DNA from 2 places in the Alteromonas sp. ABV4_150 genome. Region 2 is predicted to be linked to the other one. Evidence: predicted binding sites of a transcription regulator. Region 2 holds the regulator's gene; the other holds the start of a gene.

Region 1 (6,626 bases), 1.7 Mb from region 2:
GGTCGTCGAACTTAGCAATACCCATAGACGCCATAATTTCACGCACTTCTTGAGCAATAAACTTGAAGTAGTTCATTACCATGTCAGGTAAGCCAATGAAGTGGTCGTCACGCAGTTTTTGATCCTGCGTTGCAACACCGGTCGCACAGTTGTTCAAGTGGCAAATACGCAAGTATTTACAGCCTAAAGCAACCATTGGACCCGTACCAAAACCGAAGCTCTCAGCACCTAAAATACCGGCTTTTACTACGTCTAAGCCTGTTTTCAAACCACCGTCGGTTTGAACGCGTACTTTGTGACGTAAGCCGTTTTCAATAAGCGCTTGCTGAGTTTCAGATAAACCAAGCTCGAACGGACTACCCGCATACTTAACTGATGTCAGCGGGCTTGCACCTGTGCCGCCGTCGTAACCTGAAACGGTGATAAGGTCGGCATAGGCTTTCGCCACACCCGTTGCAATGGTGCCAACACCTGGCTCAGATACTAGCTTAACGGATATAAGCGCCGTTGGATTAACCTGTTTCAAATCGAAAATTAGCTGTGCTAAATCTTCAATTGAGTAAATATCGTGGTGCGGAGGCGGTGAAATAAGGGTTACACCCGGCACAGAGAAACGTAGCTGTGCGATGTACTTATTTACTTTGTCACCTGGAAGCTGACCCCCTTCACCCGGTTTTGCACCCTGCGCCACTTTAATTTGAATAACGTTAGCGTTAACCAAATAGTGAGGCGTTACACCAAAGCGACCTGAAGCCACCTGCTTAATTTTAGAATTCTTTTCAGTACCAAAGCGAGAAGGGTGTTCGCCACCTTCCCCTGAGTTTGATTGACCGCCCAAGCGGTTCATGGCAATTGCCAGCGCTTCGTGCGCTTCAGGGCTTAGTGCACCAATTGACATCGCTGCGGTATCGAAGCGCGGGAATAAGTTTTCCGGTGCTTCAACTTCGCTAATATCAATAGGGTCGCAATCTGGGTTAATAGCTAGCAAGTCGCGAATGTGCGATGGCGCACGCTCGTTAACAAGCTTGGCATATTGCTGGTAGTCGTCGTAGTTTCCCGACACTACAGCCTTTTGAAGCGTACTGACTACGTCTGGGTTGTAAGCGTGATATTCGCCACCGTGAACGTATTTAAGCAAGCCGCCGTGATCGACAGACTTACGCTTAAGCCATGCAATGCGGTTTAGGTTGATAAGATCTTGATGGAAATCATCGAAGCCCGCACCTTGTATGCGTGAGGTCACACCATTAAAGCATAACTTCATCACTTCGTTGTTAACGCCCACCGCTTCAAACAACTTAGAGCTACGGTAGCTAGCAACGGTGCTAATACCCATCTTAGACATAATCTTATACAAGCCTTTGTTGATACCCTTACGGTAGTTCAACGTGGCCTGCATAGGAGAAATATCTAGCTCGCCTTTTTCACAAAGCTGCTCAATAGTTTCATATGCAAGGAATGGGTAAACCGCAGTGGCACCTAAGCCAATCAACACCGCGAAATGGTGTGGATCGCGGGCACTTGCTGTCTCAACAACAACGTTAGCATCGCAGCGTAATGACTTTTCAACTAAGCGACGTTGTACCGCACCAACTGCCATTGCTGCAGGGATAACCAAGCGATTTTGTTTAATGTTTCTGTCAGACAGAATAACGAACGCAGCACGCTTGTTTTTAACCAGCATCTCGACTTCGTTACACACGCGCTCGATGGCTTTCTTCAAACCTTCTTGCGGCGCATACTGAAGCTCCACGACTTCTGAGTAGTAGTTGTCTGGGTTAAATTCGCGCAGTTGCTTAAGGTCGGTATACATTAGCACTGGCGAGTCGAACAATACGCGGTCAGCGTAACCTGAGGTTTCGCTAAATACGTTTTGCTCGCGGCCAATACAGGTTGCCAACGACATAACGTGGTTTTCACGAAGCGGGTCGATTGGCGGGTTAGTAACCTGTGCGAATTGCTGACGGAAATAGTCGTAAACGGTACGCTGACGAGATGACATAACCGCCATTGGCGTGTCGTCACCCATTGAACCAACGGCTTCTTGACCGTCTTTCGCGAGTACTTTTACAACTTGTTGAATTTCTTCATAGCTGTAGGCGTGCAGCTTGTGGTACACCGCCATGGCATCGTCGTCGAACACGCGCTTGCCAATAAGCGAGGCATCGAGCTGCTCGATAGGGGTCAAACGACGAATATGTTTTTCTAGCCACTTTTTATATGGATGACGTGCTTTTAAGTCATCATCAATTTCAGTAGAGCGCCAGATTTTGCCGGTGTAAGTATCTACAGCAAGCATTTCACCTGGGCCTACGCGGCCTTTTTCGATAACGTCAGCTTGCTCGTAGTCCCAAATACCCACTTCTGAGGCTAGGGTAATGAAACCGTTCTTAGTGATGACGTAACGTGCAGGACGTAGACCATTTCTATCAAGATTACAGGCTACGTGGCGACCGTTAGTTAAAACGATACCCGCTGGGCCGTCCCATGGTTCCATGTGCATCGAGTTGAACTCGTAAAATGCACGAAGATCATCGTCCATGGTTTTGTTATTTTGATAGGCTGGTGGAACAAGTAACCGCATAGCACGGAATAAATCCATACCGCCGGCTAAGAATAGCTCCAGCATGTTATCCAGCGATGATGAGTCTGAACCTTCAGTATTAACAAAAGGTGCTGCATCTTTAAGATCTGGAATAAGTGGCGTTGCGAATTTAGCAGCACGTGCCATGGCCCAGTCGCGGTTTCCTTTTATGGTGTTAATTTCACCGTTGTGCGCAAGGAAACGGAAAGGCTGAGCAAGCGGCCAGCGTGGTAGTGTATTTGTTGAGAAGCGCTGGTGGAATACGCAAATTGCGCTTTGCATACGCTCATCGGCAAGATCGTGATAAAAGGCGGGTAAATCTTTTGGCATTACCAAGCCTTTGTAGATCGTTACCAAGCCTGACAAACAAGCTACGTAAAAATCGGGATCTTTTTCAAGGCGTTTTTCAGCGCGGCGGCGGATCATATACAAACGACGCTCAAGGTCGCGTTTTCTCCAACCTGCTGGCGCGTTCACAAATACCTGTTCAATTTGTGGAACACCCGTAAGCGCTAATTCACCCAGTACTGAGTGGTCGACAGGCACTTCGCGCCAACCCACTACTGAAAGTGTTTCTTTTTCTAGTTCTTCATTAAGTACGTCACGCGCGGCTTGCGCAAGTACCGGGTCCTGACTTAAGAAAATCATGCCCACGCCGTATTTTTTGCTGAGTTTCCAGCCATTTTCTTCGGCGATTGCATGGAAGAACGCATCCGGTTTCTGTAGTAATAAACCACAGCCGTCACCGGTTTTCCCGTCGGCGGCGATACCGCCACGATGCTGCATACGGTCAAGACCGTGTATTGCAGTAGTTACCAATTCATGACTGGCTTCCCCATGAGTGTGAGCGATTAAGCCAAACCCACAGTTGTCCCGGGAATCATTGGGATTATATAAACTCATCTCTTAACTCCTTCAACCTTTTGACTGGGCAAGGTATGCGTTGCGTGTAGATGCGCCTAGGTTTGCGTATCACAACATTATTAGACGTCTTTTATGCCTGCGAGCGGTATTGCTTACGGCGTGCGCCTTTCTTGTCGTTATTTTATTATTAGAGGATTCCAGTCGTTTCCGCATTTTTATGCATTATTGCGATGCGGGCCGTACAAAATACCCACATTAAAAAATAAAATCAAACGCTAAAAGTGTAAGCTTTATAGTGAATTAGTATAAATTCAATAAATTCTTTTTAAATCATGGGTTTGTTGATTGTATTTTAGATTTGTAACAAAAATGTTATCAGTTAATGAAAATGAATAGTTTTCAATCGTTAAATGATATTGGTTCTCATTTATTTTTTATTAATGAATAATTATGCTCTATCTTTGCGGTTTTATGTTGTCAATGGCTGTTTGTTTGTATTTTTATGAAAATGTAAAGCTATGGTTCCACTTACATAAGTAGTTTGCTATATTGGTTAAAAATCACCCGGATGTAAGGTTGGAGCTTTATGCTGTGATACTTGATAGTACATTCATGTAATTTTTACGAGCGCGTAAGCATAAGTAAAAGAATAAAAATTCACTGAAAGCACATGTTGCCAAGCCAGTGAGGACTATCGAATGACAGTATTACAGGCAAGCCCCAACAGCACCTTCGTTATTAACGAGCATATAGTAACAGGCGAAGGCGTAAGTTTTACGCCCTCTCCCAATACCTCAGGGCTCTTTGAAAAGGGTATTCCTGATACTATCGTTATCCATTTCACCGCAGGCAGTAGTCTAACGTCATCAGTTAACGTATTAACCGACCCAGATAGCGGTGTGTCTGCTCACTTCGCCGTGGGACGTAACGGTAATATTGTACAAATGCTGCCAACGAATAAGGTTGCATGGCATGCAGGCGAAAGTCACTTTGAGGGGCGTAGTGGGTTAAACAAATACTCTATAGGCATTGAACTAGATAATGCAGGCCAGCTAAAGGAAAGAAGTGATGGCACCTATGAGAGTTGGTTCGGCAAAAAGTATGAAAAGAACGAAGTATTCGAAGCTAGGAAGAGCAACCAGCATGCTGTTGGCTATTGGCACGAGTATACTGATATTCAAATATCACGAGCCCTCGTCTTATGTAAAACACTGTGCGAGTACTACCAGATTTCTAAGATTGTTGGACATGAAGAGATTGCGCCCACGCGTAAAGTAGATCCGGGCCCTGCCTTTCCAATGCAAAAGTTTAAAGAGCTTCCATTGCATCTCGAACGTGTCGCGGTACTAACAGAATCGAAAGAGATGGGCCCACAGCGAAAGGAACATGATGAGTTTCAGCATAATTTGGCTAGACCTGCAAAGAAAGTAGCTAATGTATGTGCCAATGCGCTTAATGTTAGAAAAGGCCCTGATACTTCATTTCCCACTCTTGAAAGTAGTTTAGAAAAAGGAGAAATATTACGTGTTCTAGAGAAACAGGGAGAGTGGGCGAAAGTATCTTTTACCAAAGTTGGCTGGGTTAACACCGCTTATATCCACGAAGTTACGGAAAAGTCACCGTTTAAATCCTAACCCTATAGTAGGGTCATCGCTCTGCTTTAATAAACCGCATTCCCGAAGTGATTAAAGCCTGATAGGATACAAGCAAAATAAGTTTAGATAAGACGTACATGCATTCAGATTCACCAAACGATTCTTGGGCAATTCGCTTTGCCCAATTTGTCCAACGTTTTGGCACTCTAAAGCTCAGCATTTTATTTGTTGTTCTTTCACTTGTGTTCACGCTAGGCGGTTCTTACGTTATACGCGTAAGTATGGGAAGCCAAGTACAGCCAGACGACTTCATAAGTGCCGTTATCCTTACCATGTTATCGGCCCCATGGGTGCTTTACTTTTTTAGTGAATTAATCAAACAACTAGAGAATTCACGTACCAACTTGAAAGAGGTAGTTAGCCAACTTGAGAGCTTAAGGGAAGAAGACGTATTTCTTAATCGAGAGCTTCAAAGTAATATAAGGCAGCTAAATCACGAAATAGAGCAGCGTAAACAGGCGCAAGAAGAGCGAGAGGCACTGTTTAAAGATTTAGAGAAGGAAATTCAGGATAAATCTGAGCAAGAAGCCCAAGCGCGACGTTTGTCCACACTCCTGCGCTCCATTATCGATGCCTCGCCAGACTTGATTTACTACCGTAATGAAGAAGGCAGATTTGCAGGCTGTAACCGCATTGCCGAGCTAATGACCGGAAAGACCGAGCAGGAGTTGCTCGGGTTAACGCCAGAAGATGTTTACGAAGAAGAACTAGCCCGCCAAATCGTGGCAAGTGACCACGAAGTACTGGAAACCAATGCAAGTATTACTGAAGAGCTTTGGCTTCGCTTTGCCGATGGGCGTCGCCGTTACTTCGAAATGAAACGCGTACCTTTCTTCGACAAAGAGGGGAATCGTTTAGGTCTGTTGTCATTCGGTCGTGATATGACAGAGCGCAAACAAGCGGAAAATGCTGCGGCGAAAGCAAGTACCGATAAGACGCGCTTTATCGCTACTATCAGTCATGAACTTCGAACGCCATTAAACGGTATAGTGGGCTTAAGTCGTATGCTGCGGGACACCGAGTTAAGCGACGAACAGTTCAGTTGGGTAAGTACTATTTACGCTAGCGCTATCACATTAGGTAACATATTTAACGATATTATTGATCTCGACAAATTAGACAGAGATAAACTTGAACTAAGCCTTAAAACGATTTCTCTAAAAGATTTCACAGAAGAATTAAGCAGTATTATTCGGCTGCTAGCAGCAGATAAACAGCTTGAACTAAAAACCACTATCAACGAACCATTGCCCCGTTTAGTGGAAATTGACGGTACCCGTCTTCGCCAAATTTTGTGGAATATCTTGTTTAATGCGGTGAAGTTTACACAAAAGGGGCACGTGAGCCTGTCGGTGTCGTCAACTAAACCGGATGGCGATAAAGCGTACGTTACCTTTATTATTGAAGATACCGGCGTGGGCATTCCTGAAAGCGAAATTGATAAGATTTTTGCTATGTATTACCAGGTCGATCATCCCGATCACCAATCGGCAACAGGCACAGGTATCGGTTTGGCTATTTGT
Region 2 (6,626 bases):
CTAAATCAGGTACGAACGAATTCCACGGCTCAGTCGGTTACTACTACACTGACGATTCATTCATTGGCGATAACAATGGTGATGAAGAGTTCAATTTCGATTTCGAAGAAGAAACGTTTGTTGCCACTTTAGGTGGCCCGTTGATAAAAGATAAGCTCTTTTTCTTTGTTGCGTACGATAAATTTGAATCTGTAGCACCACTTAATCGTGGACCTGCTGGATCAGGCGCCGTTAATGAAGTTTCAACTATCACGCTAGATGATGTTGCTCAGGTTTCTCAAATCGTTTCTGACGTTTGGGGCTTTGACATAGGTGGTTTCCAGAAAGACGACGTACAAGATGAGAAAGTTCTTGCAAATATCGATTGGAATATCAACGATGACCACCGCGCTAAGTTTACTTACATGCTTACCGACGGTAACTCAATCAATGAGCAAAATGGTAATAACTTTCTAGCTAACGACGAAATACTTGGTGCGTCTTCAGCTTGGTATGACCGTTCTGAAAAAGTTGAGAGTTTTATTGCACACGTCTTCTCTGACTGGACTTCAGACTTCTCTACACAGTTCAAAGTAGCAAAAACAACGCAAGCTACAGGCCAAGAGTCTCTAAATGGTTCTGAGTTCCCTAACTTTGCCGTTTTCTTACGTGAAGTAGATGGCGATGAAAATTACTTGACGATTGGTCCAGACCGCTTCCGTCACGGTAACTCTCTTGATCAGGACTTCTTCCAAGTTAAACTAGTTGGTATTTACACAACCGGCGACCACATCTTGAAGTTTGGTTATGAGCGTGAAGAAGTTGACGTAAATAACCTATTTGCACAAAACTCTGAAGGTTCGTATCTATTTAACAGCCTAGAAGACCTTGCAAATGCTGAAGCATCTGCGCTGCTTTACAATAATGCTATTACAAACGATGAGAACGACCTTCGTGCGATTTGGGGTTACAACTACAACTCACTTTATTTCCAAGATTCATGGGAAGCGACAGCTGAGTTAACGATTGACGCTGGTATTCGTTATGACTGGTATGAATCTGAAGGCTCTATCCGCGAAAACCAAAACTTCGTAGACCGCTACGGCTATTCAAACACTAACGATGTTGATGGTCTAGATGTAATTCTTCCTCGTGTGTCGTTCCAGTGGTATGCCTCTGATTATACAACTGTACGCGGTGGTATTGGGCGCTTCTCTGGTGGTGCACCAAGCGTTTGGGTATCAAACAGCTACTCAAATGACGGCGTAATTTCTGACAACTATCAAGACTTTGGTTCTGGTCAGACATACCAAGTTCCTACTACACCAGATGCTGCTACGGGCCAGTACATTCCTCAGAATATTCTTGACCAGCTTGCTAACAATGCCCCAGATGGTGATGTAAATGCACTGGCGAATGATTTTGATATTCCTACAACGTGGAAAGTAAGCCTTGGTGTTGCTCATGAGCCGGAAATGGAAGAACTAGAAGGTTGGTTGTTCTCTGCTGATGTGCTTTATAACAAGCTTGAAAATGCGACTTACTGGTACGACCAACGCTGTGAGAACCCAGTTAGTACAGCACCAGATGGTCGTGGTGTTTATGACTGTAGTGAAGGTCCAGAAGCTATCGTAACTGGCTCGGTTGATGAAGGTGATTCAATACTATACGCCTTGTCTGCTTCAAAAGCGTGGGATACCTCTTATGGCTCATTCGACTTCTTCACAAGTTATACTTATGCTGATGTAGAAGATATTGGTTATGGCACATCATCAACTGCAACGTCTAACTATTCAGACTTCGCGGCTTACGATCGTCAGCAGCCACGTGCTGGCACGTCTAACTTCCAGACTGAGCACCTATGGAAAATGCGCTTCAATTGGAAGAAAGAGTTGATTGATGGTTATGAAACGACTGTATCAATCTTTGCAGAGCGTCGCTCTGGTCAGCCTTACAGCTACACATTTGATGAAAATAACGCATGTGTGCTAGATGTTGGTGGTGGCCGTTGTGCGCGTGAAAGCCGTAACGATGATGCAGGACACCTGCTTTACGTTCCAGATGGTATCAATGATCCATTGTTCGCAGCCACTTCATTTGGTGGTGACGTAGCAGCTCAGCAAGAATTCATTGACTATATCAATAGTTCAGAGCTAGCTCAGTATAAAGGTGGAATTGCTGAACGTAATGGCGACAACTCTCGCTGGTCAACAATCATTGATGTGCGTGTTCAACAGGAACTACCAGCATTCTATCCAGAGCACAAACTTACTGTCTTCTTTGATATAGAAAACTTCGGTAACCTACTGAATGACGATTGGGGCCGCATCGAGCGTACTCGCTATGAATATGAGCGTGCTGTAGTTTCTGCAAATATCGTAGATGGTCAATATGAATATTTTGACTTGAACAGTGATTCACGTATTAAAAACCTAGAAGTTCTTGACCAATCAGTATGGCAAGTTCAGTTCGGTATTAAATACGACTTCTAATTACTTAGTTTAAAAAAGTTGTAGTGTTAGGTGCCACTCTCCTTAACAGGAAGTGGCACTTTTTTATGCCTGCAATTTATCTCACACATCTGTTACTTACCGCGCATAGCCTTTGCTTATGATCTAAGTCCCTCCACTACACGAATTAACTGACGAGAAAATCTTTTAAATGCTCGCAAGGAGGGCTTATGACAAAACGTATGCTAATGGTAATGACGTCTCATGAAATTATGGGTGATACGGGTAAGAAAACAGGCATGTGGTTAGAAGAGTTTGCCGCACCTTATTACGCATTTAAAGACCAAGGTTACACAATTACATTGGCCTCGCCGATGGGTGGGCAGGTTCCGATTGACCCTAACAGTCTTGCAGAAGACGCGATGACAGACGATGCAATGCGATATACAAAAGATGAGTTAGCGCGTAGTGCAATCGCTTCGACTATTCCGCTTGAAGACGTGCGTGCTGATGAATTTGACGCAGTGTTTTATCCTGGCGGTCACGGCCCTTTGTGGGATCTGTCAGATAACACCCACTCAATCAAACTTATTGAAGACACAATTGCGGCAAACAAACCTGTTGGTGCCGTGTGTCATGCGCCAATCGTGCTTAAAGATGTGAAAACTACAGATGGTAAGTACTTGGTGGACGGAAAAGCTGTGACAGGCTTCTCCAATAGTGAAGAAGCTGCAATGGAGCTTACTGACGTAGTGCCTTATCTGGTAGAAGATGAGCTAGTCAAAAAAGGCGGTAAGTATGAAAGTGCTGACGATTTCGCCGTAAAAGTGTGTACTGATGGCTTATTGGTAACGGGTCAGAATCCACCGTCATCGCGCCCCGCGGCAGATGCGCTAATTAAGCTTTTATCTTAAAAAGTCTTAGTTCATAAGCTATTAGGAAACCGCATCTTGTATGCGGTTTCTTGTTTTTTTGCTGTCAGATTTTTGGAGGCATAGCTAAACGTTTTCAAATAAATCTTCAACGCGTTGTCTTAATTCTTCAATTCGTGTCACGTCAGCAGGGGCAATAAAAATAGTATCATCGCCCGCAATCGTCCCTAATACGCCATCTTTTTTGCTCAATGAATCTAGTAGACGAGCAATAAGCTGTGCTGCTCCAGGGCTGGTTCTAATAATAACCATGACATTGTTGTGAACAATATCTAATACCAACTGTTTGAGTGGGCTTTTGGCGGTAGGCATACCTAGTTCAGGAGGCAAACAGTAGACCATGTCTCCTCTGGCATTTCGGGTACGTACCGCACCAAACTTACTCAGCATTCTAGAGATTTTGGATTGGCTGATATTGTCAAAGCCTTGCGCTTTTAAAGCATCTACAATCTCGCCTTGTGAACCATAACTTTCCGCTTTAAGAATCTCTTTAAAAGCCTTGATGAGTTGCTCTTGTTTTGCGTTTGCCATTAGCGCTCTTTTCTTTTCTGAGGGTTATCGTTAGGAATTATATTTAGTATGCGTATATTGTGCCGCACAGGTGGACTTTGCGCAATTTCTTTGCATAATCATTCATGATAATGAATATCGAACAAAAATCGCCATAAATAACGTTAATAAGACGATCCGGTGATTGAGTTTTCCCCCGCGTTGCATTAGTGTGACGTTCCGTTTAAATACGTGAAGTAATCCCATAGGAGAAATGGTATGAAAGTAGCCGTGTTAGGTGCTGCCGGTGGTATTGGTCAGGCGCTGTCTTTGTTGTTGAAAACACAATTGCCAGCAGGTTCAGATTTAGCGCTTTACGACGTTGCGCCAGTTGTTCCTGGTGTTGCCGTTGATTTGAGCCACATCCCCACTGCGGTAAAAGTAACCGGTCACGGTAAAGATGACCTAGCTGAAGCACTGACTGGAGCAGACGTAGTTCTTATTCCAGCAGGTATGCCTCGTAAGCCAGGTATGGATCGTTCTGATCTGTTCAACATCAACGCCGGCATTGTTAAAAACCTAATCGAAGGTGTAGCTGATAACTGCCCGAACGCGTGTGTTGGTATCATCACTAACCCAGTGAACACTACTGTAGCTATTGCAGCTGAAACGCTAAAAGCAAAAGGCGTTTACGACAAGAACAAGCTTTTCGGTGTAACTACGCTTGACGTTATTCGTGCTGAAACTTTTGTTGCTGAACTTAAAGGTGTAGACGTATCTTCAGTACACGTACCAGTAATCGGTGGTCACTCTGGTACAACTATCCTTCCTCTTCTTTCACAAGTTGAAGGCGTTGAGTTCACAGACGAAGAAGTATCTAGCCTAACGACTCGTATCCAGAATGCAGGTACTGAAGTTGTTGAAGCGAAAGCGGGCGGCGGCTCTGCAACTCTTTCAATGGGTCAAGCAGCAGCACGCTTCTGTCTATCTCTAGTTGCAGCAATGCAAGGTGAGAACGTTGTTGAGTACACTTATGTACAAACTGACGACAGCGACGACGCAGCATTCTTCGCACACCCAGTTCGCCTTGGCGCAAACGGTGTTGAAGAAATCTTGCCATACGGCGAGCTAAGCGCATTTGAAGAAAAAGCGAAAAACGACATGCTTGAAGGCCTACGTGGCGACATCAAGCTAGGCGTTGACTTCGTAAACGGCTAATAGTGCTTAAAGCGGATGCATTAGCATCCGCTAGGAAAGGCTGGATACGTCCTTGCGTATCCAGCCTTTTTTGTTGCGTCTTTGTAGGCTTCGCCACGATGTCCTTGTCACACGATAGACTCCGTACATAATCCTCTCTTCGATTCATTAAGTCATGTAGCAGCCTTTTATAAGTTGACTCTTCAAGTCTGTCACTGCGGCTCGGAGGGCTCTATTCGGTGCAGCGTTATTGTACTCAGTGCGACTGGGTAGCCCTTGTGAACTGCGTAAGTGTATCCAGAAATCATGTTGTCCGTTTGAACAAACAGAATTATCTTCGATGCGAATGTTGTATGTGACCCATCAATCTCGATCATTCGCCCATCTATACTTATATCGTCGGCAGAAAATAGTGATTGCAGTTCACTAAACGTCTTTTCCCCTTTTCTATAAACGCGAAGTGAACCAGGTTGGTTTTCGTTTAATTCTAGTAATGCTAGCTCTGGCCTTTCTAAATAGTGCATCACACCAATCCATGTGCCAAAAGGTGGGACAGTATCACGCTGTTCTGCATCAAGTATTATCTGTTTACGGTTTTCAACAAACTTACGTGGAGTTGATTTTGCGTCTTGTCTTATAAGTTGATACGTCTCAGAAATATAATGCTCTTTACCTCTATTGCTCGACTCTAACACGTTAAAACCTGTATCCAGATAAGGCGATACAGTGATTGCGCGCGTCACGTCGCCTTCGATGACTGTTTTAATAGTGCATCTATTCTCTGTACAACTAATGTCGTCATTAGTGAATGGAGTGCGGCGAACTCTTTTTAAGCCCCCTACAATGGCTATTTCATAAAAGTTGTGTTCACCACTTTCATTTATTTGAAGTAGTCGGAAAGTCATATTATCTTCACTAATGCCTTCCCATAATCCAGTAGGTAGTTCCAATGTACTAGCGATGCAGTGGCTATTGAGCGAGAACAGCGCAACAAAGAATAATAGTAGGGATATACGCATTTTTAATCCTTTAAAATATGAGAAAAAGCGTCGTTACTAATAACATGCGGACTTGGTTGATTCACCAATTTTTTACTACTAGTTTTTACTGCTAAATAGTGAAATTAAAACCTCTGTACTAAATTCGGACTGGTATAAGCACAAAAAAGCCCGCTACGTCATACGAAGCGGGCTTTTATATCCTTATAACGCGGGCTATTTAACCCGTGTTACGCATACCTATCGCGATACCTGCAATAGTTACCATCATGGCGCGTTCAAGGCTGGTGTTCTGCGCATCGTCACCGGCTTTACGGATACGGTCTAGAAGCTCAATTTGCAGGTAATGCAGCGGCTGAAGGTATCCTGCGCGGATCTCCATAGACTCTTTACCCTGCGGGTCGTTCTTCATAATGTCGTCATTGCCTGTAATAGCTAACAGTGACGAGATGCTTTCCTTAAGCTCGCTACGTAGCGCTTCACCAAAGTGCTTAAGCTCTTTAGGTACAAGGCGCTCATCATACGCTTCGCTGATACGTGGATCGGCTTTGTGGAACACCATGTCTAGCATAGAAAGACGT

The links. Region 2 encodes ArgR, which controls arginine synthesis, uptake and breakdown. Its sites were predicted from a motif close to ANTGAATANNTATTCANT; they were not measured.
Region 1: ACYX4M_RS02560 (N-acetylmuramoyl-L-alanine amidase) is a predicted target of ArgR. The motif match lies at 3,888-3,905, and genes of this name have one in related genera.

Annotation. Positions count from the first base shown of each region.
Region 1 covers NZ_CM149971.1:590,082-596,707, reverse strand. The annotation lists gene gltB (glutamate synthase large subunit) at 1-3,487, opposite strand, end outside; gene ACYX4M_RS02560 (N-acetylmuramoyl-L-alanine amidase) at 4,147-5,082, shown strand; gene arcB (aerobic respiration two-component sensor histidine kinase ArcB) at 5,181-6,626, shown strand, end outside.
Region 2 covers NZ_CM149971.1:2,298,487-2,305,112, forward strand. The annotation lists gene ACYX4M_RS10060 (TonB-dependent receptor) at 1-2,471, shown strand, start outside; gene ACYX4M_RS10065 (type 1 glutamine amidotransferase domain-containing protein) at 2,660-3,343, shown strand; gene argR (transcriptional regulator ArgR) at 3,428-3,892, opposite strand; gene mdh (malate dehydrogenase) at 4,130-5,068, shown strand; gene ACYX4M_RS10080 (hypothetical protein) at 5,260-6,066, opposite strand; gene ppc (phosphoenolpyruvate carboxylase) at 6,266-6,626, opposite strand, start outside.